DNA from 4 places in the Brevibacillus sp. genome. Region 1 is predicted to be linked to each of the others. Evidence: riboswitches for the same ligand, from Rfam matches in the RefSeq annotation. Region 1 holds a riboswitch; each other region holds the start of a gene.

Region 1 (7,672 bases):
AAAAAAGCAGGAGTAGACGTGACAGAGTTGACTGCTTTCATTCCGCAAGCGCGCCAAAGAAAAAAACAGGAAACATACGTAGCGCCTGAAACCGAAGACAATAAAGGTCTGCTGCAGTAATGAACGAAACCCTTTTTGCCACTGGTGAAAAGGGTTTTTCTACTGCCAAAACGTTCCAAATATTGGGGAATTAGGGTTGCAATTCGCCCTTTTTATCCGCTATGCTAGGACGAGGAATATCATACTCGAATACCTTTTTGAACGTATTGGGATTGATTGCAAAAGTTTGCGGGTATTCATACGTTAAGAAAACCTTCCGCTAAAACGCGGCCTTATGACGGAAACGGCTTCGACAGAGGTTTTCTTGCTGCATGATTTGCAGGGAGAGAGGGAAGGACTGTTTTTTATGAAAAAATCAATTCAAGTGACCGTCGCACTGGCGCTGCTGCTCACCGTCGCTCCTTTGGAAGCCAGGCAGGCACTCGCTGCTGCTCCTGCCTCCAATGACAGCTACCTGAGCAACCAGACGCACCTGAGTCAAATCAAAGCGGACAAGGCATGGTCAGTGGTGAACAGCAATCAGGCGATCACGATTGCTGTACTCGATACAGGGGCCGATTACAATCACCCTGATTTGAAGGGGAATTTGCTCCCTGGTGTTAACCTGGTCAATCCGGGGAAAAGTGCGCAGGATGACAATGGGCATGGAACAGAAGTCATCGGGGTCCTCGGGGCAAAAGGGAACAACGGGATCGGCGTAGCCGGGGTGGTCTGGAACGCCAAAATTTTGCCCGTCAAAGTCTTGAACAAAAACGCATCTACTACGGATGTTGACATGATCGCCAAAGGAATCAACGCCGCCCTCGATCGGGGGGCAAAGGTCATTTTGATGTCTTTTAGCAGCATGGCTTACTCCCGGGCTATGAAAAATGCGGTCGACCGCGCGGAACGAAACGGAGCGGTTCTGGTGGCGGCGAGCGGAAATGAGGCAAGCCGTGTCGCGTATCCGGCAGCGTACCCGACCGTAATTGCGGTGGGGGCGATAAACGGAAGAAACCAGGTCCTTTACCAGTCGAATACAGGGCCGGAGATGAATCTGGTGGCACCGGGGCTTAATGTGTATACAACCAAGCTCGGCGGCAAATACGGTTCAGTTTCCGGAACATCTGTAGCGGCGCCTCAGGTAGCAGGCGCGGCTGCTCTCATTCTGGCTCGTCATCCCAAGCTGTCTGCTCTCGACGTCAGGCAGATGCTTTATCAGACGGCGACAGATATTGGCGAAGGCGGCTGGGATCGGCAAGCGGGCTACGGTCTTCTGGACGTAAACAAGGCAGTGCGCAGTGCGCTGTCCAGCGACTTTTTGGAGCCGAACAACGTTTTGGAGAGAGCCAAGGCGTTTCCGATCGAAGCGCAAGTCCGTGGCAATCTGGGGCCAAACGATACGGTTGACTGGTTCAAGATGGACGTTCCTTACGATGGAAAAGTAAGTCTCACCGCATCCGTAAACTCAGGCGTATCTTCAGCCATGTCAGCGACTTTTTATCCGGCAAATCGTCAGCCGGTCACTTACTATATCGGGAACGGGGATACGATAACGGTTCCTGCAAAAGCTGGGCGAATGAACATCAAGCTGGTGAGAAACGGTGGAGTTAATGCGTTTACTTATGTGCTGACGAGCAAATTCACCATCAACCCGGATCGGAATGAACCGAACAATACGATGGCTACGGCAAGGCCGCTGGTGGGCAACCAGATCAGCGTGACGGGCAATTTCCATGAGGAAGGGGATCAGGATTGGTTCTCCTACTATGTCCGCGAGTACGGGCATATGGACGTGACGGTCACACCTGATAACAAGCGGGTGGACTTGGTACTTGCCATCGGAAAGCAAGAGCCGGGAAAAAATACGGTCTGGGACCCGGTATACGATAACAGCGACAGGGATAATCCTTCCGAACGTGCAAGCAAGGACGTCTCGCCAGGAAAATACTACATTCGCATCAGCGAGTATCAGCAAAATGCAATGAACGGCGAATATCGCCTCGATCTCGCCTTTACCCCGTTGAAAAAAGATGGGAACGAGCCGAATAATACGTATAGCAAAGCTGCTCCGCTTGCCAGTGGAGGAGTCATGTCAGGAACCATTCCGGCGTCGACAGATTCAGACTGGTTTCAATTTACATTGGATGCGGAATCGTACGTCACAGTTCGCGCTCCGTTCATCCCGGTAGCAAGCGGGTTTCACATCGCCCTTTACAATGAGAAAAACATGAACGTGGCGCTTGCTTCGACAACCGAAGTGGCAGAGCGGTCAGACCAAGGCAGTGAAATTTTCGGCATACGGCTGCCTAAAGGGAAGTATTTCGTGCGCATGAGCAGCATCGTGCCTTTCAAGTACGATTCCTACAAATTGACGCTCAGCCCGCAGCCGCTCATTTCCGGCTATCGGGATATTTCTAACCACTGGGCGCGTGCGCAAATCGCCAAGCTCAGCGACAAAGGCATCATCAAAGGCTTCGACGACGCAACATTCAAGCCGGATCAGGCAGTGACCCGCGCCCAATTTGCGACCATGCTCGTTTCGACGATGCGTGTCACCGGCTCGAAAGTAGCCAGTATGTACACGGGCAAGGACGTCTTTTCCGATTTGCCAAAAAAGCACTGGGCGTACAACACCCTTGGGGTAGCTTATCAGCTCGGAGTCTTGAAGGGGTATCCAAACAGTCAACTCAAGCCTGATCAGGCGGTAACGCGGGCCGAGATGGCCACCATGATCGCCAGGGCGAAAGGGGTAGCTGTGAATAGCCGCAGCGTGTCCTCTTATCGCGATGTTCCGGTCAACTACTGGGCATCGCCGGCGATCGAGGCTTTGACGCAAAAAAAGTGGCTGAACGGATATGGCAAGACCTTCAAGCCTCAGGGAACCGCTACGCGGGCCGAGGTTGTTGTATTGATCGCCAAATCGTACCAAGTATAAAGAGGCTTGACCAGCTTGTGCAAAAGGCGCTGTCCATGCGTTACAGTCATCATCGCTCGCTTCCCGCAGGCGATTTCATCAACGTTTTGTACAGGCTGGCCTGCTTCGAACCGGAGTTGTGGGAAAAGTCTATTGACACCACCCCGAAAAACAATTATTCTATAATCCGTAATGGATACTCTTATCCAGAGCAGGCGGAGGGACTGGCCCTATGAAGCCCGGCAACCGACTAGAGCGGTGCTAACCAGCAGGACGGAAATCTGTTCTGGCCGATAAGAGGATGAAGGAAGCTAAAAGCGCTCAAACCTTTTCCTCCGAAAGATGGAAAAGGTTTTTTATTTGCGTTTACGTCGATAAAATCCTGACTCGGCTACCAAACTATTTGTATGAGGTCAAAGGAGGTATTTTCTCATGGCTTTGCAAAAAGGTCGTCGTCTGTTCACATCTGAGTCTGTAACCGAAGGACATCCGGATAAAATTTGTGACCAAATTTCCGACTCCATCCTGGACGCCATCCTGTCCAAAGATCCAAACGCTCGCGTAGCGTGCGAAACTTCTGTAACGACAGGTCTGGTTCTCGTAGCGGGTGAGATCACAACCAACACTTATGTAGACATTCAAAAGCTGGTTCGCGAAACCATTCGTGAAATCGGCTATGATCGCGCTAAGTTCGGCTTTGACGCTGACACTTGCGGTGTTATCACAGCAATCGGCGAGCAATCCGCTGACATTGCACTGGGTGTAGACCAAGCACTGGAAGCGCGCGAAGGCAAAATGACTGACGCTGAGATCGAAGCGATTGGTGCAGGTGACCAAGGTCTGATGTTCGGCTTTGCTTGCAACGAAACACCTGAGTTGATGCCATTGCCGATCAGCATGTCCCACCAACTGGCTCGTCGTTTGACCGAAGTTCGCAAAAACGGCACACTCGCTTACCTGCGTCCTGACGGTAAAACACAAGTAACAGTTGAGTACGATGGAGACAAGCCTGTTCGCATCGACACGATCGTTATCTCTACTCAACACGCTCCTGAAACAACTTTGGAGCAAATCAAACAAGACCTGGTTGAGCATGTAATCAAACCAGTAGTTCCAGCTGAACTTCTGGATGCTGAAACCAAATACTTCATCAACCCAACTGGCCGTTTCGTTATCGGCGGACCACAAGGGGATGCTGGATTGACTGGCCGCAAAATCATCGTAGACACTTACGGCGGATACGCTCGTCACGGCGGCGGCGCGTTCTCCGGTAAAGATCCGACAAAAGTAGACCGCTCCGGTGCTTATGCTGCTCGCTATGTTGCGAAAAACATCGTGGCAGCTGGCTTGGCTGACAAGTGCGAAGTACAAGTAGCGTATGCGATTGGTGTAGCACAACCAGTATCCATCGCAGTTGATACTTTTGGTACAGGAACTGTTTCCGAAGAAGATCTCGTGAAACTCGTTCGCAAACATTTCGACCTGCGTCCAGCTGGTATCATCAAACAGCTCGACCTGCGTCGTCCTATCTACAAACAAACAGCGGCTTACGGCCACTTCGGACGCAATGACCTGAATGTTCCTTGGGAGCAAACAGACAAAGCAGAAGTTCTGAAGCAAGAGGCTGCTCAACTGGCAAAATAAGCACGGCAAAGAAAGAGCCTGGTAAAAGCTACTGGGCTCTTTTTGTTATGGGAAGAAATTTCCAATTATTGGTGAATCCTGATCAAAGGGAAAATGTAGGACTGTGTCGAATCTCCTAGTGAGGAAGTGAAGGAGGGGTTTCTTTGCCGAACAAAAGGCTCTTCCTGACAGTGTTTATCAGTTGTTTACTGTTGGTTGTGACGATATTGGGGCTTGGTGATTTGTACCAGTCAAAAAAGAATGCGCAAAAAGTGCAACCTTTTCCCCAAGTCGATACGTCTATAAGCATAAGCGAGACGGAAAACGCTGAGCCAAACGTCACGCGAAACGAAAAAGCAACGGTAAAGCCGCAAAAGTGGTATAACAATCAAGTCGTCGTCCTGACGTATCATCATGTGACAGATGCTGCAGGCCAACGTTACGTGATTGCGCCCGAACAATTCGCAGAACATATGGCATTTTTGCACGAAAATGACCTGCATCCCATTACGCTGGATGAGTTTTTGCGCTTTGTCGATACCGGGAGCTTGCCGACAGAAAATGCTGTCCTGATTACGTTTGATGATGGCTACGAAAGTTATTATACGAAGGCTTTTCCGATATTGCGTACATACGGCTACCCGTCAGTGAACTTCGTGATTGCAGGACGCTTGCGAGATGTAGCCGAACGAAAACGGGAGAACATGACGACGCCACTCACGCGTCAACAAGTCATGGAAATGCTTCACTCTGGCTTGGCTGATATTGGTTCCCATACCTACAGCCTGCATGAAGAGGAAGCGCGGAATGAATGGGGAGAGATGGGACCAGAGACTGCTCCCGTCTACTTGCAGGATGTAAAGCGATTAGAAAATGAAAAAGAATACAGGGATCGGCTCTATGTTGATTTCAGTATGTCTCGCGCAGGTTTGCACGGTTGGATGAGCAAGGACATTAAGGCGATTTCACTGCCTTTTGGCTACACGAATCCGATCGTTTTGGAAACAGCCCGACAAGCAGGGTATGAGTATGTGTTTACTTCTACGCCCGGTTTCGCCAAACGAGGGGTAGATCCTTTTGCCATCCCACGCAATGATGTGGGTCTGCGAGACGTAGATGAGGTCAAACTCCAACAGCTGTTCACGAAAGCGAAAAAAGAGTTCGAAGGAGAGCAATCATGAACAAAGCGATCGACATCAGCGTGCTGGATGGGGTGATCAAGAGAACCATTGAAACAGTAGAAACAAGTAAAACGCAAATTTTTGATATAGCCGAAGATGCAAGACAACAAGGCAACTCGCTAAAGTTTGATTTGCATGAGCTGAGGCAAGAAATTTCCAAAGTAATCCAAAAGGTCGATGCGTTGGAATTGGCCTATCGAAAGTCGCGCAACAGGCTTGTGCAGGTCAGCCGCAACTTTCACATGTACACGGAGGATGACATCCGTATCGCCTATGAAGAGGCAAGCCGCATCCAGGTGGAGCTTTCCATCTATCGCGAGCGGGAAAACAACTTGAAGCGCCGGCGCAATGATCTGGAGCGGCAATTGCGTACATTGGAGGAAACGATTGTACGCGCCGAGAAGCTTGTATCCCAGATGGGTGTGGTGCTTGGCTACCTGACTGGCGACCTGAGCAAGATCGGGGAAGCGCTGGAATCGGCCAAGCCGCATCAACTGATGGGGTTGAAGATCATTCAGGCGCAGGAAGAAGAGCGCAAACGTGTCGCGTGCGAGATTCACGACGGTCCGGCTCAATCGATGGCAAACGTCGTCTTGCGCTCCGAAATCGTCGAGCGCATGTTGAAAAACGAACGTATTCTGGAAGCGCAAATGGAGCTTCACGAGCTGAAAGAAATGGTTCGGTTAAGTTTGGCTGATGTAAGACGGATCATTTTTGACCTTCGTCCGATGGCTTTGGACGACCTCGGCTTGGTTCCCACTTTGCAAAAATACATTCAGACGTGCGAAGAACGTATCCGGGCTTCGATTGATCTGGTAGTATTTGGTGTGGAGCCACCGCTGCGCAGTTCCGTCAAGGCTGCAATCTTCCGGCTTGTTCAGGAGTGCCTGAACAACGTGGAGAAGCATGCAGGAGCTTCTTCGGTACAAGTGAAGCTTGAGTTTCTTCAGGAGTCGCTGAGTCTCGTCGTCAAAGACGATGGCGTTGGATTCGATCTGGAGAAGCGCATGGCAAACGGAAATTCCTTTGGACTGTTGGGAATGCGCGAGCGTGTGCAGCTGCTGGAAGGCAATGTGGACCTGCAATCAGCTCCGGGTGAGGGAACAAAGGTTATTTTCCAAATACCGTTAAAAATATGAACCGATACAGAATTATGTACACAGGGGGATGAAACATGGATAAAAGACAGCAAGAGCTCCGCATCGTGATTGTGGACGACCACCAATTGTTCCGTGAAGGAGTCAAGCGCATTTTGGAAATGGAAGATGACTTCAAGGTCGTCGGAGAAGGAGCGGACGGCGGAGAGGCTGCTTTGCTCGCCGAAGAGCACAAGCCGGATGTTTTGTTGATGGATATCAATATGCCAAACATCAATGGCGTCTCTGCTGCGGAAAATGTAATTTCTGTGAGTCCCTCTACGCGAGTGATCATGCTTTCTATTCACGATGATGAAGGATACGTTTACCGCACGTTGCGTTCCGGTGCATCGGGCTATTTGCTCAAAGAAATGGGCACCAGCGATCTGGTGGATGCCGTGCGCGTCGTAGCAAGCGGCGGCGCTTACATCCATCCGAAGGTAACGGGCAAGCTGATCGAGGAGTTCCGTCGTCTCAGCGAGCATGAAGGCAGCACAGAGCGAAGCTTCTCCGTGGATGATTCGCAAACGATCGATCCAAAAGTGATCGAGTCCCTGACTCGCCGCGAGCGGGAAGTGCTTCAACTGATGGCTGAAGGAAAGAGCAACAGGGCGATCGGAGAATTTTTGTTCATCAGTGAGAAAACTGTGAAAAATCACGTCAGCAGCATTTTGCAAAAGCTGAACGTTCAAGACCGCACGCAAGCGGTTGTCATCTCGATCAAAAACGGATGGGTAAAACGGTAGAATCCGTATGAGCGTCCAGTTGGCACCCTG
Region 2 (7,672 bases), on a different contig from region 1:
CACGGAGATTTCAACAACGGCAATTTGCTCACGCGCAACCAGCAAATCGCGATTATCGACTGGGAAGACGTCCGCTACGATTTTCCTTCCAAAGACATCAGTCGCGTCCTCTCGCTCGCCATGCGCAAGGCAGGAAGCTGGAACGAGCCGTTGTTTACGTCTTTGTTGCGGGCCTACTTGCAGGAAAATCCGCTGTCTGCCGAGCAGCTGCATTTGCTGTTTGTCGATCTGACCTTCCCACATATCATGGAACGGTTTTTGCGCATGAAGCAGTATGAGGAGATGGAAGTGGCCGAGATTCAGAAGTTTTGCACGCGTGAGGCGATCAAGACCGCCTATATGCTGGATGAACTAAAAGCCCTCGCGTAAAGACGAAAGGCAGCTGCCTGTCTTGCGCGAGGGCCTATTGGGCTTTTTTCCTGTTTGGGCTGGTCTGGTCTTCTACGGTTGCGCCGTTTTGACCAGGGCGCTTTGCTGCCGCACGTACGCAATCAGGTCAGCAGCCATATCGTAATAGTTGAAAGGCGTAATCAGGTAAATCCCGTTGAAATAGCGGACAGCCGTGTCGAGCAGTTCTTTGGCGATGGCGATGCCTTCCTGCCTGGCCGCTGGTCCCTGTACTTTTTTCATCCGTTCCAAGGCTTCCGCCGAAAGCTTGATGCCAGGCACTTCATTGTGCAGGAACTCGGCATTTCTTGAACTGGTCAGCGGCATGATGCCGATAAAAACCGGGATGCCGATGTGCTTGGTCGCCTCGTGTACAAGGCGAATCGATTCGACGTCATACACAGGTTGGGTCATGATGTAATCAGCCCCTGCCTCGACTTTCTTTTCCAGCCGGGCGACAGCCGCTGCCATGTTGCGCACGTTCGGGTTGAAGGCTGCGCCCACGATGAACTGGGCTTTTTGCTTGAGCGGTCGTCCCGAGAACGAGACGCCTTCGTTCAACTGCTTCACCATGCGGATCAAATCGAACGAAGTGACATCAAACACCGAGCTTGCCCCCGGCAAATCGCCGAAGCGGGACGGGTCGCCCGTGATGACGAGAATTTGGTCGATGCCAAGCGCGTGCAGCCCCATCAGATGGGATTGCTGCCCGATCAAGTTGCGGTCACGGCAGGCAATATGCAAAAGCGGATCGATCCCGTGTCTCGTTTTCATCAGCGCTCCGAGCGCCATGTTGCTCATCCGCACCGTCGCAAGCGAATTGTCTGCCAGCGTGATCGCGTCTGCCCCTGCTTTGTGCAGCTCGCAGCAGCCGTCCAGAAACTGTTCGGCGTCGAGATCGCGCGGCGGATCAAATTCGACGATGATCGTTGTAGCTGTTTTCACCCGTTCCACGATGCTTGGCTTCTCGCGCTCGTGAATGCTTTGTACCGTTATGTGCGGACGCTCCGCCAACGCAATCGTTGGATTCACGCGTGCTTGCGGCTTTTGCCCTGCGAGCGCATCTGCTATCGCCTTCACGTGTGCAGGGGTCGTTCCGCAGCAGCCGCCGATCAGGCGCACTCCCTGGTCGCGCAGGCGCAGGGCGCTTTCGGCAAAATAGTCGGGAGACGACTTGAAGGCGTACTCCCCGTCCGTCATTCCCAGCCGTCCCGCATTGGGGAACGCTGACAGAAGCGAATCATCCGGGAAGATCGTGCTTTCAAAAGAGCGCAAAATTTCAGCCGGACCCAAGCGGCAGTTCAGACCGATGACGTCTGCTCCTGCCTGTTTCAGTTGCGGAAAAGCATCCGTCAGCGAGTAGCCGTCGCGCGTGCGTCCGACTTCCAATGTCGCCAGTTGCGCAATGACGGGCACATCTGTCAGCGGACGAATGACCTCGATGGCGAGCAGCAGTTCCTCCAGATCGAGGAACGTTTCCAAAATCAGCGCGTCTACGCCTGCGTGCAACAGCGCGATCGCCTGTTCCTCGTACTGGTCCCGATACTCATCCAGTACCTTTTTCTTCACCCGTCCAGCCAAAATCGAGCCGATGCTGCCTGCCACGTACGCATCGTCCTTGGCGGCTTCGCGGGCAATCGCCACGGCAAGGCGGTTGATCCGCGCCACTTTGTGCTCCAAACCGTAGCGGCTGAGCGCATCCCGGTTCGCGGAAAATGTATTTGTCTCCAAAAGGCGCGCTCCTGCCTGATAGTACGACGCATGAACTTCGTGCACCACTCGCGGATTGGACAAACACAACTCTTCAAAGCTGACGCCAACCGGGGCGCCCAGCGCATGCAGCTGGGTCGCCATGGCTCCGTCTCCGACCAGCAGGTGCTCCTGCAAATACTCCCGTAAGTCTTGCTTGCTCGTCGTCAACTCAATCCCTTCTCTCCCATTTTCATTAGACGATCTATACTTCAAACACCGACGGACCTGCGTTAAAGTAACGCGCTTCCGGGTGGGCAAATACCATCGCGGATACAGAAGCTTCCGGCTCCATCATGAAGCCTTCTGTCAACTGGATGCCGATGTCTTCCGGCCGCAGCAGGCGGAACAGTTGCGCCTGGTCTTCCAAGTTCGGGCAAGCCGGATAGCCGAACGACACGCGAATGCCTCGATAGCGGGCACCGAAGCGCTCCAGCATGGTCATTTCCGCCGGATCAGGAATCCCCCATACATCGCGCATTACGTGGTGAATCCGCTCCGCAAAAGCTTCCGCCAGCTCCAGAGCCAATGCTTGCAAAACGTGCGAGCGCAAGTAGTCGCCGCGTTCCTTCAGTTCAGTCGAGCGCTCGCGAATGCCGCCGCCTGCTGTCACCGTCAAAAATCCGACGTAATCCATCTCCTTGCTCTCGACCGGACGCAAGAAATCGGACAGGCACAGATGCGGCTCTTCCGGCTGACGCGGGAACGAGAATCGTTCCAGCACTTTGCTGTGGTCGTTTGGATCGTAGACGATAATATCGTTGCCGTCCGCTTGCGCCGGGAAAAACTGATAGGCACCGTGCGCCTTGATCGTTCCCTGCTGCTTCGCTTCATTCAACAGCTCCTCGACTATCCCGTACAGTTCCAACGCCTTTTCGTCGCCCGCTTCCAGCAATTTTTCCACGTTTCCACGCACACCGAGATGCTTGCCGAGCAGCATGCGCAAATTCAGGTACGGTTGCAAATGGCTGATCGGGTACTGGCGCAGCACGTGTCGCTCGCAGTCTGGCGGCAACTGAATCGGAACGGTTCTGCTAATCGCCGAACGGGCAGGCAGCGGAGCTTTTTTCTCTTGTACCACCACGGGTTGCGCCGTTGCCGCCGCTTCAGCGAGTTCTTGCTGCTCAGCGACCAGACGCTCCCGCTCGTTCGGGTTTTGCAAACGGTTGACGAGGTCGAGTCCGTCCATCGCATCCTTGGCGTACAACACGATTCCGTGGTATTCCGGCGCGATCCGGTTGGAAGTGAATTTGCGCGTCAAAGCCGCACCTCCGACCATCATCGGCACATCGATTCCCGCTGCTTTCAAGTCTTGCGCGGTAATGACCATTTGCTGGGCGGATTTGACCAAAAGACCGGACAAACCGATCGCATCCGGCTTCTCTTCCCGGCAAGCGGCAATCAGTTGCTCAGGCGGCACCTTGATCCCCAGGTTCACCACGTTGTAGCCGTTGTTTGCCAAAATGATTTCCACCAGATTTTTGCCGATGTCGTGCACGTCGCCTTTGACTGTCGCCAGCAAAATCTTGCCTTTGGCCGCCGCATCGCTCTTTTCCATAAACGGCTCCAAAAACGAGACGGACGCTTTCATGACTTCCGCGCTTTGCAGCACTTCCGCTACGATCAGCTGGTTTCCGTTAAACAGGCGGCCGACCTCTTCCATTCCTGACATCAACGGGCCGTTAATAATTTCAAGCGGCGCATACTTTTCCAGAGCCAGCTTCAAATCGTCAGTCAAGCCATCCTTGGAGCCTTCGACGACATATCGGGCGAGGCGCTCTTCCAAAGTCAGCGTGGAAGCTTCCACCCGCACTTCTTTTTTCTTCTGGCGGTAAAATTCGGTGAATGCAGCCAGTGTTTCGTCGTTTGTCTCGAACAGCAGCGCTTCCGCCAGCTTGCGCTCATCCTCGGGAATCGACGCGTAGCGCTCCAGCTTTTCTGTATTGACGATGGCAAAATCGAGTCCGGCAACCGTCGTGTGGTACAAAAACACGGCGTTGAGCACTTCGCGGCCCGCTGCTGGCAGCCCGAAAGACACGTTGCTGACCCCGAGAATCGTTTTGCACAGCGGCATCGCTTCTTTAATGAGGCGAATCCCCTCAACCGTCTCCTTGGCAGAACCGATGTACTGCTCATCCCCTGTACCGACCGGGAACACCAGCGGGTCGAAAATGATGTCTTGCGGGGCAATTCCGTACTGGTTGACCAAAATATCGTACGAGCGCTTCGCCACTTCCAGCTTCTTCTCGCGCGTGACAGCCATGCCCGCTTCCTCGATCGTTCCGACGACTACAGCCGCTCCGAACTTTTTGATCAGCGGCGCTACTTCTTCAAAGCGCTCCAGGCCGTCTTCCAGGTTGATCGAGTTGAGAATCGCTTTTCCCTGGGAATAGCGCAGGCCCAGCTCCATTACTTTTGCATCCGTCGAGTCGATCATCAGCGGAGCCTTGACCTTTTTCACGACGAATTGCAGGAATTTTTCCATATCGGCGTATTCATCCCGATCCGGGTCAGCCAAACAAATATCGATGACGTGAGCGCCGCGTTTTACTTGTGCCCGGGCGATATCTGACGCTTCCTCGTATTGGCCTGCGGCGATCAAGTCGCGGAATTTTTTCGAACCGATGACGTTTGTGCGCTCCCCTACCAACAGCGGGCGACTGTCATCTTCCACGTACACGACTTCGATGCCGGATACCGCGCTGACAGCCTGATCGACAGCCTGACGTGGCTTGCAGTCTTTCAATGCTTCTGCCATCGCCCTGATATGATCGGGCGTCGTTCCGCAGCAGCCGCCCGCCACGTTCAGCCAGCCTTGTTCTGCAAAAGCGCGCATTTTTGTCGCAAGCCCTTGCGGCGTCTCATGGTAATGTCCGTTTTCATCCGGCAAGCCCGCATTGGGGTAACAGCTCACTCCGCATTGAGCCAGTCCGGACAGCGTGCGCAGATGGTCGCGCATGAACTCGGGGCCAGTCGCACAGTTCAGCCCAACGGACACGGGCTTCAAATGCTCAAGCGAGATATAAAACGCCTCGATGTTTTGACCGGCAAGAGTCGTGCCCATCGGTTCAATCGTCCCGGACAGCATGACGGGCAACTCCACATCCAGCTCTGCGAACGCTTTGCGGATGCCGATTCCCCCCGCCTTGACGTTCAGCGTATCCTGCGATGTTTCCAGCAGCAGCACGTCGGCTCCGCCAATGATCAGTCCTTTTGCCTGACGATAGTAGGACTCCACCAGCTCCTCGAAGGTGACGCCGCCTGTCAAAGCGAGCGTTTTCGTCGTCGGTCCCATTGCCCCTGCCACGTATCGCGGCCACTCGGTTGTGCTATAGGCATCTACGGCTTCCTTCGCCAGGCGGGCCGCAGCGATGTTTAACTCCAAATCCTTGTCGGCGACATCGTACTCGGCCAACACGACGGAGGTGGCTCCGAATGTATTCGTCTCGACGATGTCCGCTCCCGCCTCCAAATATTTTTCGTGGATGGATCGAATGACGTCTGGTCGCGTCAAGTTCAAAAGCTCGTTGCAACCATCGTAGGCTTCGCCGCCAAAATCATCGGCGGTCAAGTTCGCCTGTTGCAGCATCGTGCCCATCGCACCGTCCAGAATCAGAATTTTCCGGGAAAGCTGTTCGCGAAAAGTGGGTTTCATTGACGTACTCCTTTTCTCCCTTGCGGCGTTTATTCTCGGCAGTTTTTTTGCACAAAAAAATCCTCTTCTTTGAAAGAAGAGGATTTGTCCGCGGATACAATTGCGCCTGAACCATCCTCTCATCTTTCAAAGCCGTAGCTTTGCTGGAATTGGCACCGGATTTTAACCGGTTGCCGAGGCTTCATCAGGCCAGTCCCTCTGCCTCTCTTGATAAGAGTTGTACCATGGTATTCATTTTTGACTTTCAGGTTTCATGTTTGACAGTATCTTAACACCGCGTCCTGTCTACGTCAATTGAGAATTTGTCTATTATTTACTGCTTTTCTTCCCGACTGCGCCCATTTTTGTGCTTACCGGGCATCCGCCCACGCCAATCTGTGCGATCGTGTATAGACTGTAGCATAACGGAAAGGAGGGGGAACAAACGTGAGTACATCTTACTGCGGAAATGGCATCTTTGGAGACTGCTTCGCACTGGTGCTCGTACTGTTTATCCTGCTGGTCATTGTTGGGTGTTCGTGTGACGACTGCTAGGTAAATGACAAGAAGAGGCTATCCCCCCGCCTTCCAGCTGGCTTGCGGGATAGCCTCTTTTTCTTGTCCTTACGGCTCGATTACAGCCTCGCCGCTTTTGGCATCGATGGTAATGAAACTGCTTGCCAGCTCTTCCTCGCTCCACGGAATGTACGCGAGTCTCGGCCGATCCAGCCAATCGTTTTCCTGATCTTTTAACAGGTAAACAAGCCTGAGTGGCATGACGCGCAAAAACGACTCGGCAGCCTTTTGTTTGGAAACGACCTCGGCTGACGAAGGAAGCTCTGTCAACTTGTGAGTCTCTCGCCAATTCCGGAAGCTGTTTACCTTCCCGGTCGAAGGGTCTACCGACACCTCGTAAGCGGCATCTGGCCCCTTGTCCAACACCGGAATCCCATCCTTGCTCATGACATAGCGGAATACCCAGTTGCCTGACGAAACCGGATTGGCTGCGCCAGGTTCCATCACTTGTGCAAGCTGCACTTCTTTTACGCCCGGATCGGCGTATTTGGCCAAAAAGAACACGGCTGCCTGCTCGGCCTGTTCGCGCTTCACGGTCACTTGCGTATTTGTGCGGGGAACGCGCAACCCAACTACCTGGCTCGTCTTCGCGTCGATCGTCACTTCATGCCAGCGGTCTTTGCTATCTGCCCAGTTAAATGATTTGTTCTTTTGATGATCATCTACGGATTCCCGATAGGACATGCCTTCGATATTGACGCCAAATTCCGTTTGCAAAAGCGCCTTCGCCTCTTCCTTCGTACGCACGATGACAGGCTGTTCGTGTGTCTCGAACGCATCTGCCTGCGGCTGCTCCCGCTGCAGTTGATCGTAGGCAAAGCCGTTGTTTCCCGTACCGTAGTTGATCTTGCCGCTATGCGCATCAATGTACCAATCAAGGAAAACCGGCCTTCCTTGTTGGAAAAAGGAAACCGCTGCCCTGTATTCCAGTGTCGGCTGTTTCAGCGCCTTCCCTTCGGACATGTGCTGCACGTATACAAGCTTCATATTTGCGGCCAGCTCGTTTTCGGCGGCGCTTTTCGCCACAGCTTCCGCAGCATCCGGGAATGAAGACGGGGAATACGCTCTCGTCGGTTTGCTGAACATCAGAAGACGTCCGGAGCTGCCCAGCTCAATATCCAGCACATCTTCCATGACAGGTAACCCGTTATGATAGCGCATGAATTTTTCCGCGCTATTCGATTCCACATGGCGATAGTTCGCGCTGTCAGCTCCAAGCAATCGGCCGAGAAGCTGCTTCGCTTGCTTTAACGCCTCTGCTTCATTTGGCTTTTGCGCTTCTTCGTTGCGGTCCCGCTGAATCCGGTACAGATCGATGTCTTGCCC
Region 3 (7,672 bases), on a different contig from region 1:
CTGCCATCCGTCGGCTTCCTTCTCCGTTGACCTGAATCGGAGCCGCTCCGTAATTCAGCTCGTGCTCCGCAAATCCCCATGCTTCTCCCGGCCCCAAGAGCAGGTAGCCGTCTTTTTGGTCTTCGTGCCTGGCTTCCACTCCGGTGTCCACTGCCAACCAGACCGTATCCTGGTTGGCGGAGCTGATGTAGCGGGAGATTCGCTCATAATACTGCTCGTACGTCAAAAAATCAGCAAAAGAGACAGCCAACTGGGCAACGGTTCCTTCGGGGAGCTTCTCCAAAGTCGTCCAGGCTGGCGTGCGCCAATGCGCCAGTTCGTCTGCGTCCGGTTTTTGCCCGCTTTGAAGCGGATAGCGGAAAAACAGCTTTTGCTCCCTCACTCCGTTGGTCCATTGCGGCTTGGCGTTGACGTTCCACAACACGTTGGTGCTTTCAAAGCGGCCTGCGTTTTTGATGTCCGCCCCTACTCGCTCGCGAAGCTCCATCTGGATGCTGCCGTACAGCAGTCCCACCTGCGCGCCGCTGCTGCCCACGCTGACACCCGGCTGCGTAAAATTGACCATGTCCTTCGCTACCCGGTGCAGATCATCGTGCATCGACGACCCTACCCATCCGTTGACGCCCAGAAATACCACGCCAATTACAAACGGGATGGCAAAAGCGTACACGGAACTGAGCAAGCGATTTTTCCATTTTCCCCGCCGGACAATCGCCCTCTGCTTCGCTTCGGAAAGCTGGCTGTGCCCGCCCTCGTCCAGCGCGTCGAGTTCCCGTGGTTGCTGCTCTCCTTCTTCGCCCAGCAAAAGCCGCTCCAGCCGCTCTGCGCATGCCTCATCGGCTGCCAGCTCCTCGCCAAGCCGCTTTGCTTCTTCCCCTGTCAGTTCCCCTCTCAAATAAGCGAGCAGCTTTTGCTCGCGATCATGACCGTTTTGGTGCGTCATGGCCCTTCCTCCTTCCACAGCTTCCGCATCTTTTGCCGACCGCGAAACAGCGAGCGTTTGACGTCCGCCAGTTCGATCTCCAACACCTCTGCCATTTCCGCGTAGGAAAATTGCATGGCTGACAGCAAAATGACCTGTCGTTGCTTGGGCGGCAATTGCTCCAGATGCGCATATGCCTCTTTCCACAATTCCTGAGCGACCAACAGTTCCGCCGGGTCGTTCGCGGATGCGTCCGGTCGTTCCGGCATCTTTTCCATGTAGTCGACCGGGCGGCGCTTTTGCTTGCGGTGCCAATCGATAAAAGCGTGGTAAGCGACCTTGAACAGCCATGGCCTGACCTTTTCGCCGCGGTAGTCTTCCAGAGAGGCATACGCCCGGAAAAAAACCTCCTGCGTCAAGTCCTCCGCATGCCTGGTATCGCGTGTCAGCCGGAAAAGGTAGCGGTATATGTCGTTTACGTGCATCTGGTACACATACTCCAAGCCTACTTTCCCAATGCCTCCACATCCCTTCTTTACGTACCACGCCCTCTAGCGAAAAAAGTTTCACTTCCGGCCGCTTTTTCCCTCTCTACAGAGAGCACATTCCGGCAAAAAACAAAGATTGACTACGGACAACAGAAGTCATATCATGGGTGTAGCACACACGGCTGACTGGCCTGTGAACCACATAACTCTTATCGCGAGCTGGCTGAGGGACTGGCCCTATGATGCCCGGCAACCGGCGCTATTTTTTTCTTGAATAGCGAAACGGTGCTAATTCCAACGGATAAGAGTCGGTACGAGAAGCGGCATTGTTGCGTCTTCTTTCCCGACTACTGACCCGAGAGATGAGAGGAGACGAGACGTTTTTATAGTCGACAACCGCCTCCCCGCTCTGGGGAGGCTTTTTTACATGCCCGAAAGCTTCACGAAACTTTTCAAGCTGCCCAAGGAGGACTAGCATGAGTGATCAACGCATCCTCGTCACTTATTTGACGCAAGCCAAAGACTTACACAAAAAAGCAGCCGCCATCGCCGTTGGCATGACGGTCGGCTCCTGGACGGATTTGCCCGCAGCGAAGCAAGCTGAGCTGGCCCCTTATCTCGGGGAAGCCGTGAGCGCTACGCCGCTTGAGACATTGGAAAACGGCGAGACGCGCGGACTGATCACCGTCAGTTACCCGACGCGCAATTTTACGCACGACATTCCTTCGCTTTTGACCGGAATCTTCGGGAAACTGTCCATGGACGGAAAAATCAAGCTGGTGGACATCACTTTCCCTGAGTCGTTTCTACAAGCTTTTCCCGGACCAAAGTTCGGCATTGACGGACTGCGCGGACGTTTGGATGCACAAAACCGCCCGCTGTTGATGAGCATTTTCAAATCTTGCCTCGGTCTTCCGTTCGAAGATTTGAAGACGCAATTCCGGGCACAGGCGCTCGGTGGCGTCGATCTGGTCAAAGATGACGAAATCTTCTTCGCAGACGATCGCGCGCCGTTTTTGGAGCGTATCCGCGCCTTCAAGGAGATCGCGCAGGAGACAGAAGCGCAAACTGGCAAGCCTGTCCTCTACGCGGCCAACCTGACTGGCCCGATCAACGAGCTGAACGAAAAAGCAAAGCGTGCCGTGGAAGCTGGCGCAGATTGCCTGCTGTTCAACGTCCTCGCTTTTGGCTTCGATGCCTTGCACCGCCTGGCAGCCGATCCGGACGTCAACATCCCGATCATGGCCCACCCCGCTCTCGCTGGCGCTTACTATCCGTCGCCTGATTACGGGATCGCCACTCCGCTTTTGCTCGGCACCCTGATGCGAATTGCCGGAGCAGACCTGGTGCTGTTCCCGTCGCCATACGGCAACGTCGCCCTGGACAAAACAGAAGCGCTGCAACTGGCGACCAACTTGACCACTCCGCTGGAAGGCGTGCGCCGCTCGTTCCCGGTTCCATCAGCCGGCATCCATCCGGGACTCGTCCCGCAGCTTTATGCGGATTTCGGTCTGGACCAAATCGTCAATGCTGGCGGCGGCATTCACGGACATCCGGGCGGCGCTACCGCAGGAGCCAAAGCGTTCGTCGATGCAATCGCAGCAGTCACGGCTGGACACACCCTGGAAGAAGCGGCGAACCAATCGCCTGAACTGGCGGCAGCCCTGGAGAAATGGGGTGGCGCACGATGAGCAAAAAGCTCGTGCTGTTCTGCGATTTTGACGGAACCATTACGGAAAAAGACAACATCGTCGCGATTGTAAAAAAATTCGCTCCCCCTGAGTGGGAAGCTCTTACCGAACAAATTTTGTCGCAAAAAATCAGCGTACAGGAAGGCGTCGGCAAGCTGTTTCAGCTCTTGCCCTCCTCCCTGCGCCAGAACATTGTGGACTACATCGTGAACGAAGCGACCATTCGCCCCGGCTTTGCCGATTTTGTCCGCTTTTGCCGCGAGGAAGGCATCGAGCTGCTGATCACGAGCGGCGGCATCGACTTTTTCGTAAAGCCGATCCTCGCCCCGTTTGATTTGGATCATGTCCCGATTTACTGCAACGGCAGCGACTTCTCCGGAGAGAACATCACGATTACGTGGCCGCATTCCTGCGACGAGCATTGCACAAACGGCTGTGGCATGTGCAAGACAACCATTATTCGCCGCTACGATCCCGCCACTCACTATCGTGTCGTCATTGGTGATTCCATCACTGACCTGGCTGGCGCCAAAATTGCCGATTTCGTGATCGCCCGCTCCTTCCTCGCGCAAAAAGCCAAGGAGCTACAGTTGTCACACAGCACTTTCGCCACCTTCCACGACGTGATCGCCACACTTACGCAACTGAAACAGGAGGTTGTCTGACACATGACCGCAACACTCGAACAGCGTCTGGACGCGTTTCGTCGTCTCGATGACGCCAAGCTGACATTTGCCCGCCGGGACTGGTTTCCCGGCACAAGCGGCAATCTCTCCATCAAGATTCAAGACGAGCCGCTGCAATTTGCCGTGACGGCAAGCGGCAAGGACAAGACGAAGCTGTCGCCGGAAGACTATCTGGTGGTCGATCAAGACTCCCGTCCCGTGGAAGCAACCTCGCTCAAGCCGTCCGCCGAAACGTTGATCCACGCAGTCGTCTATCAAAAGTTTGCCAAAGCAGGTGCCTGCTTCCACGTCCATACGGTCTGGAACAATCTCATCTCCGAGCTGTACTTCGGCCAACGGGCTTTCACCATTCAAGGCCAGGAGCTGATCAAGGGCCTTGGGATTTGGGAGGAAAATGCGCGGATCACTGTTCCGATTGTTGAGAACTTTGCCGATATTCCGACCCTCGCAGCCGCGATCGAAAAAGTCATCACCCCAGAAATTCCGGGTGTTCTGATCCGTAACCACGGCATTTACGCCTGGGGCGGCAACGACTTTGAAGCGAAGCGCCACCTGGAAGCATTTGAATTTCTGTTTGAGTACCACGCCCGCTGGCTGCAACTGCGCCAAGCTGTCGTGTCCACTACATCCAACTAATCAAGGGAGGCAAGCATCATGGCACAAATTCGTTTCCACGACAACAACGAGTACATTTCCGCTCCGGAGGAAGTCATTTCCTTCCTGGACACCCAAGAAATCATTTATGAAAAATGGGATGTAGCTCGCCTCGATCCGAAGCACCGCGACAACTACAGCCCGACAGACGAAGAAAAGCAAGAAATTCTCGACACCTTCAAGCCGGAAATCGATGCGATCAGCCAACGCCGCGGCTACTTGACTGCCGATATTATCGTCCTCTCCGACAAAACGCCGAACCTCGACGAGCTGTTGGTAAAATTCAAAGGCGAGCATCACCACACAGATGATGAGTGCCGCTTCTGCGTAGACGGGCACGGCATTTTCGCGATCAAAGGAAAAGACGGACGTTACTTCGACGTTGAGCTTTCCCCTGGCGATCTGATTTCGGTACCGCCGAACTTCCGCCACTACTTCACGCTGATGGATGACCGCAAAATCAAAGCGATCCGCCTGTTTGTCACACCTGCTGGCTGGGAAGCTATCTACTAATACAAAGTGCGGAATGCGAAACACCCTGGAGCGAATGCTGCACCAGGGTGTTCTTGTTTCTTTTAACGTATTTTAGCGAATGACGCCGTTGCCCTTGATCGACAGCTCCGGCACGAACTTCACTTCCGCCTGGGCAAAAGCTTTGGGCCAATTATCTTGCACCTTTTTCCACTCCTGATACGCATGCGCTCGCGCGTACAACCCGAATCCGAATGGATCGACTTCATTTTGCTGGCACTTCACGACCAGTTTCCCAAATTCTTTGCGCAGCTCCGCATTAACCATCTGCTCCATGTCCTTATAATCCTTTTCCATGTCAAAAGGGAACAATCTCTCCGAAATACCGCCGCCGAACTTCATCTTTACTTCAAAATGAAACTTGCCGTCCCGAAAGGTCGTCTTCACTTTTTTGGATGCTTGCTTTGCGATGAGGCTGACTCTGTGCTTGATCATCTTTTTGCTGTCATTGGGCGCAGGGATCGGCACCGTAAAGGTCACTTCGCCCTCTTTTCCGTGCAGAAACAACTGGAGCAGCATCGTTTCCTGACTTTGCAGCAGCTCGACATACGTGCCCTCCTTGCTCAGCACCGCTGTTCCCAAAATCTTGATCGCTTTTTCTTTGCCCACAGCCGTGATGGTTGGATTAATCCCTTTTTCAAACATTTGCCGATGAAAATCTTGCGCCCTCGTCCGCACGGTCAAATTCCGCTGATTAGCGGTATCGATCAGCTTGGTCAGATGCAGGGACAGCCTCGGCTTGTCTGGCGGTTGAAAGTGAAACAAGTCACCTACCTCGCCGTCAAAATAGACCATCCGGGCGTTGACCGTAAAGCGCGCATCGCGGAAAATGACGTCGAGAATCTTGAACCAGTCAGGGTGCTCCAAAAGTCGCTTTCCCAGCACGATCGCCTGGATTTTCCCTGAAAGAGTAAGCCCCGTCACCATCTCGTCCAATCGTGCCCGCGCCTGTCGGAAAGACTCCGCTTTTACGCCAAATTCTTCGCTTTTTTTCTTCGCTTCTCGGCTGAAAACCGGACTGGACAAATAAAACAGCAGCTCATCCTTCTCATTCACGTCAACTCCGGCCATCAGCGTAATCGTCGCATCTTCCAAATCGATTCGATCCATGCAGCCCGACAAAAAGAAAAACAGCGCCGAGATCAACAGCAGCTTTCCGGCTTTGCTCATCCCTTTTGTCCCCCTTTTCCGCGCCGAAACAACTGGATCGCCAGCCACCAGATCACGGGGATGATGTATCCGCCAACCATTCCAGTCATGCTCCACACCTCGCTCCACTTTTTCAGATCGATGAACGTGGGCGTATACAGCCAGGCTCCCACGACGATCAGGATCATCAGAATGAACAAGTGCTTGCGATGATCGGCTGACCCGACCATTTGGCTCGTCGTGAACACCGTAAAATACATGTACGGCAGCGTGGTCGTCGACAAAAAGAACAAGTAGAACGCAAGAAAAATGATGTCGATTCGCTCCAGAAAGCGATACTCGATTACTTTCCACAAATTGAGTGTCGGCCACGTATATTGCGTGATTTCATCCGGACTAAAAAAGGAAAAGCTGAACACAGTAATATGCATAAAAATCAGCATGGACAATGTGTTTGCCACCACAATTCCCAGCGAGGCATACTGTTTTCGCTGCAAAAACGGGTACAGAAAAAACGCCAGCTCAAACCCGAGAAAGGACAAAATCGTCGATTTGGTTGCGGAGAAAACCGGCATCCACCCGTCTTTTAGCACAGGCAGCAAGTGAAGCCAATTGGAATACGGCAAGATGGAAAAGACAACGATCGGCATCCACAGCGTCAAGTAAAAAATCAACTCGGCATACCGTCCCAGCACCCGCAGCCCGCCCTGCACAACCATATAGGTAGGGATCACCGTCAATATCGCCAAAACGTATCCTGGCGTCTGGGACAAAATCCACACGTTCACAATCCCGATCCCGTTGGCGATTACCGTCATGGCGGCAAGGGCGCAATAACAGGCGACAAGCGCGGAAACGACCATTCCCAGCCATTTGCCAAAAAAGACGGGAATCAAATCGACGATCGTTTTGCCCGGATAGCGCTTCATGATGTTCACAATGAGGAGGCTTGCCACAGTAGCGCATACCCAGCCAATGAGAATGGAAATCCATCCGTCCGTTCCCGCTTCCTCGGCCAACTCTCGCGGCATGGACAAGACTCCGATCCCCACTTGTGTTCCATGAATAAAAAATACGTACTGGAGGACAGTCAGCTCGTTAAATGCGTATTTTTTCATTCGCCATCCCCCCGAGGACGGTTATCCCCCTGACGCTTGGACTGGACGACGCGGGCGCTGGCCGGACGATTTTTCATGCTCCACAACGGCAAGCGCAGAAACAAGTCCTTCCAGTCTGAAAATCGTACGGGTGCCAGCGGACTTCCGTAAGGCACGCCCAAAGATTCCAGCGAGATCAAATGACCGATCAGCCCCATCATCCCGATCACAATGCCAATAATCCCGAACATCGCAGCCAGTCCCATCATCAAAAACCGCAGCAGCCGCACTGCTGACGCCATGTCGTAGTTCGGGATGATAAAGGAAGAGATCGCGGTAAAAGCGACTACAATCACCATGATGTTGCTGACGATCCCGGCCTGTACAACCGCCTGTCCGATAACGATACCGCCGACGATGCCCACCGTCTGTCCGATCGGCGCAGGCAGCCTCA
Region 4 (7,672 bases), on a different contig from region 1:
CGTCATTTGTCCACCACTCATGGACAAAACAGCCTTTCCCTCGAAATTCCTCGATCTTACGTTAGCTTCGATTTGCTTCCATTTTCATTTTGATAGTTGTGGCCACCGATTATAAATTTCTACCATACAACTCATCGTAAGCATCAATGTATTTTACCGCAGCATATCCGGATTTTTTTCCATTTAGTCCGCCTCCTGTCGCGTTTTTACAATACACCCCTGTTTTGTCTGTCTATACTAAGAGTAGTAGTTGCAGCTGGGGATTACAATTTCAAAATTTATTGATAACAGGAGGCACGACATGGATCATATTTTCAATTTTTACATCGGAGCTACCCCGGAACGCGTATGGCACGTTCTCACTTCGGAAGAGGGAGTCAAAAGCACGTTTTTCAACTCCGTCATCCGCTCCACTTTTCAAGTCGGTGACGATCTGGCTTATGTCGGGCCTGGAAATGATGGCCCTGAGACAGTTCATGTGTACGGAAAGGTTCTGGCATTCGAGCCGCAGCAAGTCTTCAGCTTCCTGGAGCATCCTGGCCCGTCTTACCGGCCAAACCACGCTGAACTCCAAAGTCGCGTGACCTTCAAGCTGGAGCCGGTTGGCGGATGTACAAAACTGACCTTGATCAACGACCAATGGACCGAAAACCATCCTTCCAACACCAATGCGGGTCAAGATTGGCCGATGATTCTCTCCAACATCAAGACGTACGCAGAAACAGGTAAAACGTTGGATTTCGGTTACTAAGCCGGACTATTTGATAAGGGAACCCCGGAAGCGGCATGCCTTGGCACTCTCGCTACCGGGGTTTTTTGCCTGTTACTCGACCATCTCTGCCCACTTCAGATCGATAAAGCCCAATCCGTCTACCTGTACGCCTTTTACTTTGTCGCTCTGCACCCATACGTCAACATCCGTAAAGAGCGGAATGACTGGCATGGCATCCATGAAAATTTGCTCGGCTTCCGCAAACAGCTGCTTGCGCTTCTCCGGGTCACTCTCCACGGCGGACTGTTTCAAAAGCTCTTTGTAGCGTTCGTCTTCCCAGCCCGTATCGTTGTTTCCGGTCTTCGCGTCGCGGAACATTTCCAAATAGTTGATCGGATCGTTGAAATCGGCATTCCAGCCCAAGCGGCCAATCTCGTAATTCAGTTCATGTAAATCTTGCAAGTGAACCTTAAATTCTTTGATCGCCAGCTTCACGTCGATGCCAAGATTGCGTTTCCACTGATCCTGCATAGCTTCCGCGATTTTTTTGTGTCTGTCTGTAGGGTTGTAGGACATCGTAATCGTAGGCAAGGTGGTCACACCCAGCTCTTGCATGCCTTCCGCCAACAGCTTTTTCGCTGTCTCGACATCGTTGTCGCGGAAGTAGCCCTCCGGTTTGATAATCATAGATTGAGGCAGCATTCCCATGGTCGGCACTTGTCCAACCTGCGTGATGTTGTCCACGATGCTTTGGCGGTCGACCGCATAGGCCAGCGCTTTGCGGATTTTCGCATTTTTCAGCGGCCCTTTGGTCGTATTGATTTTGTACCAGTACATCGTCGCTTTCGGATGAACGACCAGCTTGCCGGCTTCCTTCAAAGACGGGATCGCATCAGTCGGCAAACCGCCAAGCGGTTGACCAGCCCAGTCCAGCTCGTTGTTGTCAAACATGGACAGCGCTGTATTGTCATCCTCGATCATGGCAAATTCGATTCGGTCGAGTTTGACAGCATCTTTATCCCAGTAGTTTTCGTTCTTTTCCAATACAATCTTGCTCTTGTGCTCCCAGCCCGTCATTTTGAACGGACCGTTGCTAACGTGTGTTGCTGCTTCATTCGCCCAGTTCGGATTGGCTTCTGCCACTTTTTTGTCTACAGGATAATAGGTGTAAAAGGCCGTCAATTCCAGGAAAAATGGTGTCGGGTTTTCTAGCGTGACTTCAAGCGTTTTGTCATCAAGAGCTTTTACCCCCAGCTCGGTTGCTTGCGCCTTGCCCGTATGCACCTTTTCCGCATTTTTGATGTAGTATAGCTGGTACGCATATTCGGCACCCAGCTTCGGATTGAGCACACGCTTCCAGGCATACTCGAAGTCGTGCGCTGTCACCGGATCGCCGTTACTCCACTTCGAGTCGCGAATCGTAAACGTGTACACGCGCTTGTCGTCGGATATTTTCACGTCCGACGCAACCGAGTTCATCGGCTTGGCGTCTTTGTCTAATCTGGTCAAGCCGTCAAAAGTAGCACGGACGACCGCCCCTGACGTAGCATCCTTGGCAAGCCCAGGGTCCGCCGTCGAAGGCTCGCTTGTCAGGTTGGCCCTGAACACTTGCGGCTTGCCAGCGCTCGCCGTCTGCTTGGCTTCTCCTGCTTTTTGCTCGGCAGGTGCAGAAGGCGGAGCGGCGGCCTGGTTCCCGGAACATCCTGCCAAAATACTTCCAGCCACAAGCGACACGCCGAAAAGTAGTTTGAATGTTTTGTTCATCTGAATTTTCCCCCTTATCAAATTTTTTCTATCGCCACCACAATATACTCGACAAAAATCGTCTTGAGAATGGGGTTCGGTGAGATTTAATTAAATTTTACGAATATTTATACTTTTATAAATGAAAATAAACCCAACCAGCCACACGGGCCAAATTGGGTTTATTTGTTGATTCATCAATTAGCTGTTCCTTAGAATGCAGGAACGATGGAACCTTTGTATTCATCTTCAATGAACTTTTTCACTTCTGGGCTGTTCAGTTCTTTCGCCAGCTTTTGGATCGCTTCGGAATCTTTGTTGTCAGGACGAGCTACCAGGAAGTTCGCATATGGAGACTCTTTGTCTTCAAGGAAGAGAGCGTCTTTTGTCGGCACCAGTTTTGCTTCGAGTGCGTAGTTGGTGTTGATCAGCGCCAGGTCAACTTCCTCCAGGACGCGTGGCAGCATAGCAGCTTCTACTTCTTTGAACTTCAGGTTTTTCTTGTTTTCTACAACGTCTTTTACCGTTCCGCTGATGCCAGCGCCTTCTTTGAGCTTGATCACGCCGTTTTTCTCCAACAGTGCGAGCGCGCGTCCGCTATTGGTCGGGTCGTTTGGCAAAGCAATGGTTGCGCCTTCTGCCAGCTCGTCAACGGATTTTACTTTTTTGCTGTAAGCACCGAAAGGCTCGATGTGCACGGCGATTACTGGCTGCAAGTCCATGTTTTGACCTTTATTGAACTCTTCCAGGTAAGGCTTGTGCTGGAAGAAGTTTGCGTCCAGTTGCTTTTCATTCAGCTGTACGTTTGGTTGTACGTAATCGGTAAACTCTTTCACTTCCAGGTTAACACCTTGTTCTTTCAGCTTTGGAGCGATGAACTTCAAAATGGCTGCGTGTGGAACCGGAGAAGCGCCTACTTTCAACGTTACTTCTTGCTGTTGTCCGCCTTGTGCGCCGCCTTCAGTTGGAGTTGGAGCTGTTTCCGTTTTGCTTCCGCACGCTGCCAAGGAAAATGCCAATACGGTAGAAAGTACAGATACGACTAATTTTTTCATAAATGATTTCCCCCTATTTTTTGGTCTGTGTTCTGCAAAGCTTATATGGAAAGACCTTACTTGCGGCTGAATCGCATAACCAGGCGATCCCCCAGCGACTGCAAGATCTGGACCAACACGAGCAAAATAATCACTGTAACAATCATGACATCTGTCTGGAAGCGTTGGTAGCCGTAGCGGATTGCCAAATCTCCCAGCCCGCCGCCGCCGATTACGCCGGACATCGCGGTGTAAGAGACAAGGGCAACTGTCGTGATCGTAATCCCGGCCACCAGACCTGGACGCGATTCAGGAAGCAGCACGTTCCAGATGATTTGCCAGTTGGAGGCTCCCATCGACTGAGCGGCTTCGATGACTCCTCGATCCACCTCTCTCAGCGAGGTTTCCACCAGCCGCGCAAAAAACGGGGCTGCACCGATGACGAGCGGCGGAATCGCTCCGAGTACCCCGAGTGAAGTACCCACAATTACTTTTGTCACAGGAATCAGCAAGATCATCAAAATGATAAACGGTACAGAACGCAGTATATTGACAACGAATGAGGCAATCGCATAAAACACCTGGTTTTGCAAAAGCTGTCCGCGAGAAGTCAGGAACAAAATAATCCCCAGCGGCAAACCAATCAGGATGGTAAACAGTGTCGAGAAGCCAAGCATCGTCAGCGTATCTATTGTTCCCTCGGCGATCTCCGACCAATCCACATTTTCCAAAGTCCAGTCCATCTATATCACCTCTACTTCCAAGCCACGCTGACGCAACGTCTCGATGGTTTTTTCGTTTTGACGGACATCGCCTTCCAGCTCGACGACCAGTTGGCCGTACGGCGTATCCTTCATGCGGGAAATCGTTCCTTGCAAGATGCTGAACACCGTGCCTGTTTCTTGCATCGTCTGGAACAAGATCGGCTGGTACGTCATTTCCCCCAGGAATGTGACGCGGGCAATCGTGCGGTTTCCTGCCGCCTTTTCGTGCGCGACTGCTTCCCGCAGCTCGCTGGAATCGGCCACCTGCTCGACAAATTCCTGTGTCGTCGGATGCTGCGGCTTGAGAAACACGTCCAGAACCTCACCCGACTCGACAATTTTTCCGCCATCGATGACGCCTACGCGGTCGCAGATGGAACGGATCACGTGCATTTCGTGCGTGATCAGCACGATGGTCAATCCCAGTTTGCGGTTGATATCGAGCAAGAGCGCGAGAATCGAGTTCGTCGTCTGCGGATCGAGGGCGGAAGTCGCTTCGTCACACAGCAACACTTTCGGATCATTGGCCAGCGCTCGGGCGATGCCTACGCGCTGCTTCTGACCGCCGGACAATTGCGACGGGTACTTGTCCCGATGCGCTTCCAGCCCGACCAGTTTGAGCAGCTCGTCCACTTTTTTCTGGATTTCAGCCTTCGAGCGATTGGCGAGCTTGAGCGGGAAAGCGACATTCTCGCCTACGGTCGCGGAAGACAACAGGTTAAAGTGTTGGAAAATCATCCCGATCTGGCGGCGCTTTTCCTGAAGCTTGCTGTCATCGAGCTTGGTCAAATCCACTCCGTCGACAACGACTTGTCCTGACGTAGGGCGCTCCAACAGGTTGATGCAACGAATCAGGGTACTTTTCCCCGCACCGGAATGCCCGATGATCCCGTAAATTTCCCCTTTATCTATGGAAAGGTCAATCCCGAGCAATGCCGGAATCGTCTTGCCTTGTACTTGATAGCTTTTATGCAGTTGTTGCAATTGAATCAACGCATCCACCTCCCAGCAAAATCTGTCTACATGCCTTGTGAAAAACAGAAAGCCCCTTTTTTCATAAACGAAAAAGGGGCTGCAACGCATGTATACGTTCGCATCCACCCTTCTCATCTATCAAGATCCAACCAATCTTGTAGGAATTGGCACCGCGACGCTCATTTTCGAAAAAATGAACCGGTTGCCGGGCTTCATCGGGCCTGTCCCTCCGCCTCTCTTGATAAGAAAGATTTCCACGTATATTATGTTCGTTTTTCATATTTTCATGATACAAACCGGATTATATCCTTTTTGAAAATATCCCGTCAATAGCAATCCCAGGAAAAACTTTTTTAATCCATCACTCCGTTGCGGATAATGGTTGCCTGAACATGAAAACGAAAAGACGCCTGCCGGAAAATTTTTCTCCAGTCGCGGTTCGTCATCTCTTTCAATCCCCTCTGCTGGGCACGGTAGACGATGCCAAATCCCGCCGGATCGACGTCCAGTTGCTGCAATTTTTTGACGACTTTTTGCAGTTCTTTCTCGATTTCCTTTTCCAATGCGCCCTCCATCGTTTTCATCATTTTGCTGTAACGGGAGGAGATGCTGCCAATGCCTTTTTTCGCAAAGTGCTCATTGTACAATGCCACCCGTATTTGCCCGCCTAAAAGTTTTTTGTCTGATTGCAAATTCGCCTTGTCCCGCATGCCCTTGCTCGTTTCCCCAGTCCCAAGTGCCTTTCGACATGATCGATATTCAGTCTATCCTGATCGATTTCCCTCAGCTTCGGAATAAGCTCGCTGTACACGACTTTGGCATCCGCCATGCGAACACCATCTATGCAGGAACTCCTGGTCCATCTCATTCACCCCAATGTGCCTGTACTGTAGAAAATCATGGATAGTGTGCCCAAATATGCAAAAAAACAGCACGCTACATTCGCGTGCTGTCTTTGCTGTCTGTACTGTCGTCTGTTTTGTTGTCCTCTTGTTGCATCGTTTCAGTCGGCGGCTCAAGCTTTTCCTGAATGAACGACTGAATCTGGTCTACGTCGGGAATGAGCACGGCTCCTGCCTTGTGCGATTCCCGGAACATTCCCATCGGCGGCAGCTGATAGTTGCCCGGTTGCATCGTATCGAGCTTCAAGCCGAGCGCGGACAGCTTCAGCATGTCCATGGAGCTGATGTTCGTCTGGATGTACGGCGCCACTTGTTTGAGGATGGACGGCAACTGGATCAGGGATGTGCCGCTCTTCATCTGGCTCGCTACAGCGGCGAGCAATTTGCGCTGACGCTCGGTGCGCGTATAGTCGGATGTGGCGTCATGGCGGAAACGGACGTACTGCAACGCCTTGTTGCCATCCAACTGCTGCACACCTTTTTTCAGATTGATATCGTAGACGCCTTTATCTGTCGGGTCATGGTAATACATGTTTTTCTCTACGTCGATCTCGACGCCGCCCACCGCGTCGATCAGCGCCTTGAAGCCTTCGAAATCGGTAATGACGTAGCGATCCACAGGAAGTCCGGTAAACTGGCTGACCGTCTTCATCGCCAGCTCAGGCCCGCCGTCTACAATCGCCGAGTTGATACGCGAGCTGCCATTTCCGGGAATGTCCACATACGTATCCCGCAAAATGGAGAACAGATCGTAACGCTTGGATGCCGGGTCGATACTGACCAGCATCATGGAGTCGGAACGGGGAAGCCCGTTATTTTTCATTCCCCTGCGATCCACACCCATCAGCAAGATGTTCACACGCTCTTGACCATCCCACTCGGGTATCTCCGCCGCTTTCGTTGCGGCTCCGCCATCCGGCGGGGCAGGTGTAACAACATTAGGAGCCTGGATATTTTGAGCAAACTCATAAAAGGAGTATCCGTAATAACCCGCTGTCGTGGCAATCACGACAAGCATCAGGAGCAACACTCGTTTCCATATTCGCATAAAGAACTACTCCACCTTTTATTCTCTGTATCTACTTGAACTCATCTCACCACTTGTTTAGTATACTCGAATCTTTACAATGTGGAGCAGCCTTTATTTGGGTAGCTTAACTTTTTATACTTTAACATTTACAAAATTTGCAATATTCTTTATACTACCTTCATACTCGTTTCCAAGGGGTGACTTGTCGTGCTTTCTCCATCCGCGTTTTTTCAGCGTTACCCGCAGGAAGCCCTGTTTTTTCTCGTTGCAAGCTTTATCAATTCTGCTGGCAGCGCTTTCATGTGGCCGTTGACTACTTTGTACGTACATACGATTCTCCAACGCTCCATGACCGAAGCCGGCTTTGTTTTGATGGTCCAGTCTTTGGCGGGCATTGCCGGGCAATTCGTCGGCGGCTCCCTGTTTCACCGCTTGGGCGCCAAGCGTCTCATCGTGGGAGCGCTGCTTTTTCAAGGATTGATTCAGCTGTCCATTCCGTTCATCAGCAGCTG

The links. Region 1 has a riboswitch for S-adenosylmethionine ahead of metK (methionine adenosyltransferase). Riboswitches for the same ligand answer to the same signal wherever they lie in the genome.
Region 2: another riboswitch for S-adenosylmethionine. It lies ahead of metH (methionine synthase); the one in region 1 lies ahead of metK (methionine adenosyltransferase).
Region 3: another riboswitch for S-adenosylmethionine. It lies ahead of DEP07_RS14005 (2,3-diketo-5-methylthiopentyl-1-phosphate enolase); the one in region 1 lies ahead of metK (methionine adenosyltransferase).
Region 4: another riboswitch for S-adenosylmethionine. It lies ahead of DEP07_RS04850 (methionine ABC transporter ATP-binding protein); the one in region 1 lies ahead of metK (methionine adenosyltransferase).

Annotation. Positions count from the first base shown of each region.
Region 1 covers NZ_DOTK01000049.1:85,158-92,829, reverse strand. The annotation lists gene DEP07_RS15690 (SLAP domain-containing protein) at 1-120, shown strand, start outside; gene DEP07_RS15685 (S8 family peptidase) at 407-2,977, shown strand; SAM riboswitch class I at 3,156-3,256, shown strand; gene metK (methionine adenosyltransferase) at 3,389-4,600, shown strand; gene DEP07_RS15675 (polysaccharide deacetylase family protein) at 4,744-5,760, shown strand; gene DEP07_RS15670 (sensor histidine kinase) at 5,757-6,899, shown strand; gene DEP07_RS15665 (response regulator) at 6,935-7,642, shown strand.
Region 2 covers NZ_DOTK01000079.1:181,822-189,493, forward strand. The annotation lists gene DEP07_RS24235 (phosphotransferase) at 1-369, shown strand, start outside; gene DEP07_RS24240 (bifunctional homocysteine S-methyltransferase/methylenetetrahydrofolate reductase) at 442-2,307, opposite strand; gene metH (methionine synthase) at 2,342-5,791, opposite strand; SAM riboswitch class I at 5,908-6,008, opposite strand; gene DEP07_RS24250 (YjcZ family sporulation protein) at 6,218-6,325, shown strand; gene DEP07_RS24255 (YcdB/YcdC domain-containing protein) at 6,395-7,672, opposite strand, start outside.
Region 3 covers NZ_DOTK01000045.1:142,911-150,582, forward strand. The annotation lists gene DEP07_RS13995 (anti-sigma factor) at 1-943, opposite strand, end outside; gene DEP07_RS14000 (sigma-70 family RNA polymerase sigma factor) at 940-1,416, opposite strand; SAM riboswitch class I at 1,617-1,718, shown strand; gene DEP07_RS14005 (2,3-diketo-5-methylthiopentyl-1-phosphate enolase) at 1,887-3,101, shown strand; gene DEP07_RS14010 (2-hydroxy-3-keto-5-methylthiopentenyl-1-phosphate phosphatase) at 3,098-3,766, shown strand; gene DEP07_RS14015 (methylthioribulose 1-phosphate dehydratase) at 3,770-4,423, shown strand; gene DEP07_RS14020 (1,2-dihydroxy-3-keto-5-methylthiopentene dioxygenase) at 4,442-4,954, shown strand; gene DEP07_RS14025 (Ger(x)C family spore germination protein) at 5,027-6,142, opposite strand; gene DEP07_RS14030 (GerAB/ArcD/ProY family transporter) at 6,139-7,239, opposite strand; gene DEP07_RS14035 (spore germination protein) at 7,236-7,672, opposite strand, start outside.
Region 4 covers NZ_DOTK01000022.1:20,721-28,392, reverse strand. The annotation lists gene DEP07_RS04870 (SRPBCC family protein) at 302-751, shown strand; gene DEP07_RS04865 (peptide ABC transporter substrate-binding protein) at 824-2,476, opposite strand; gene DEP07_RS04860 (MetQ/NlpA family ABC transporter substrate-binding protein) at 2,668-3,510, opposite strand; gene DEP07_RS04855 (methionine ABC transporter permease) at 3,567-4,232, opposite strand; gene DEP07_RS04850 (methionine ABC transporter ATP-binding protein) at 4,233-5,246, opposite strand; SAM riboswitch class I at 5,357-5,476, opposite strand; gene DEP07_RS04845 (Ger(x)C family spore germination C-terminal domain-containing protein) at 5,582-5,881, opposite strand; gene DEP07_RS04840 (LCP family protein) at 6,165-7,178, opposite strand; gene DEP07_RS04835 (MFS transporter) at 7,368-7,672, shown strand, end outside.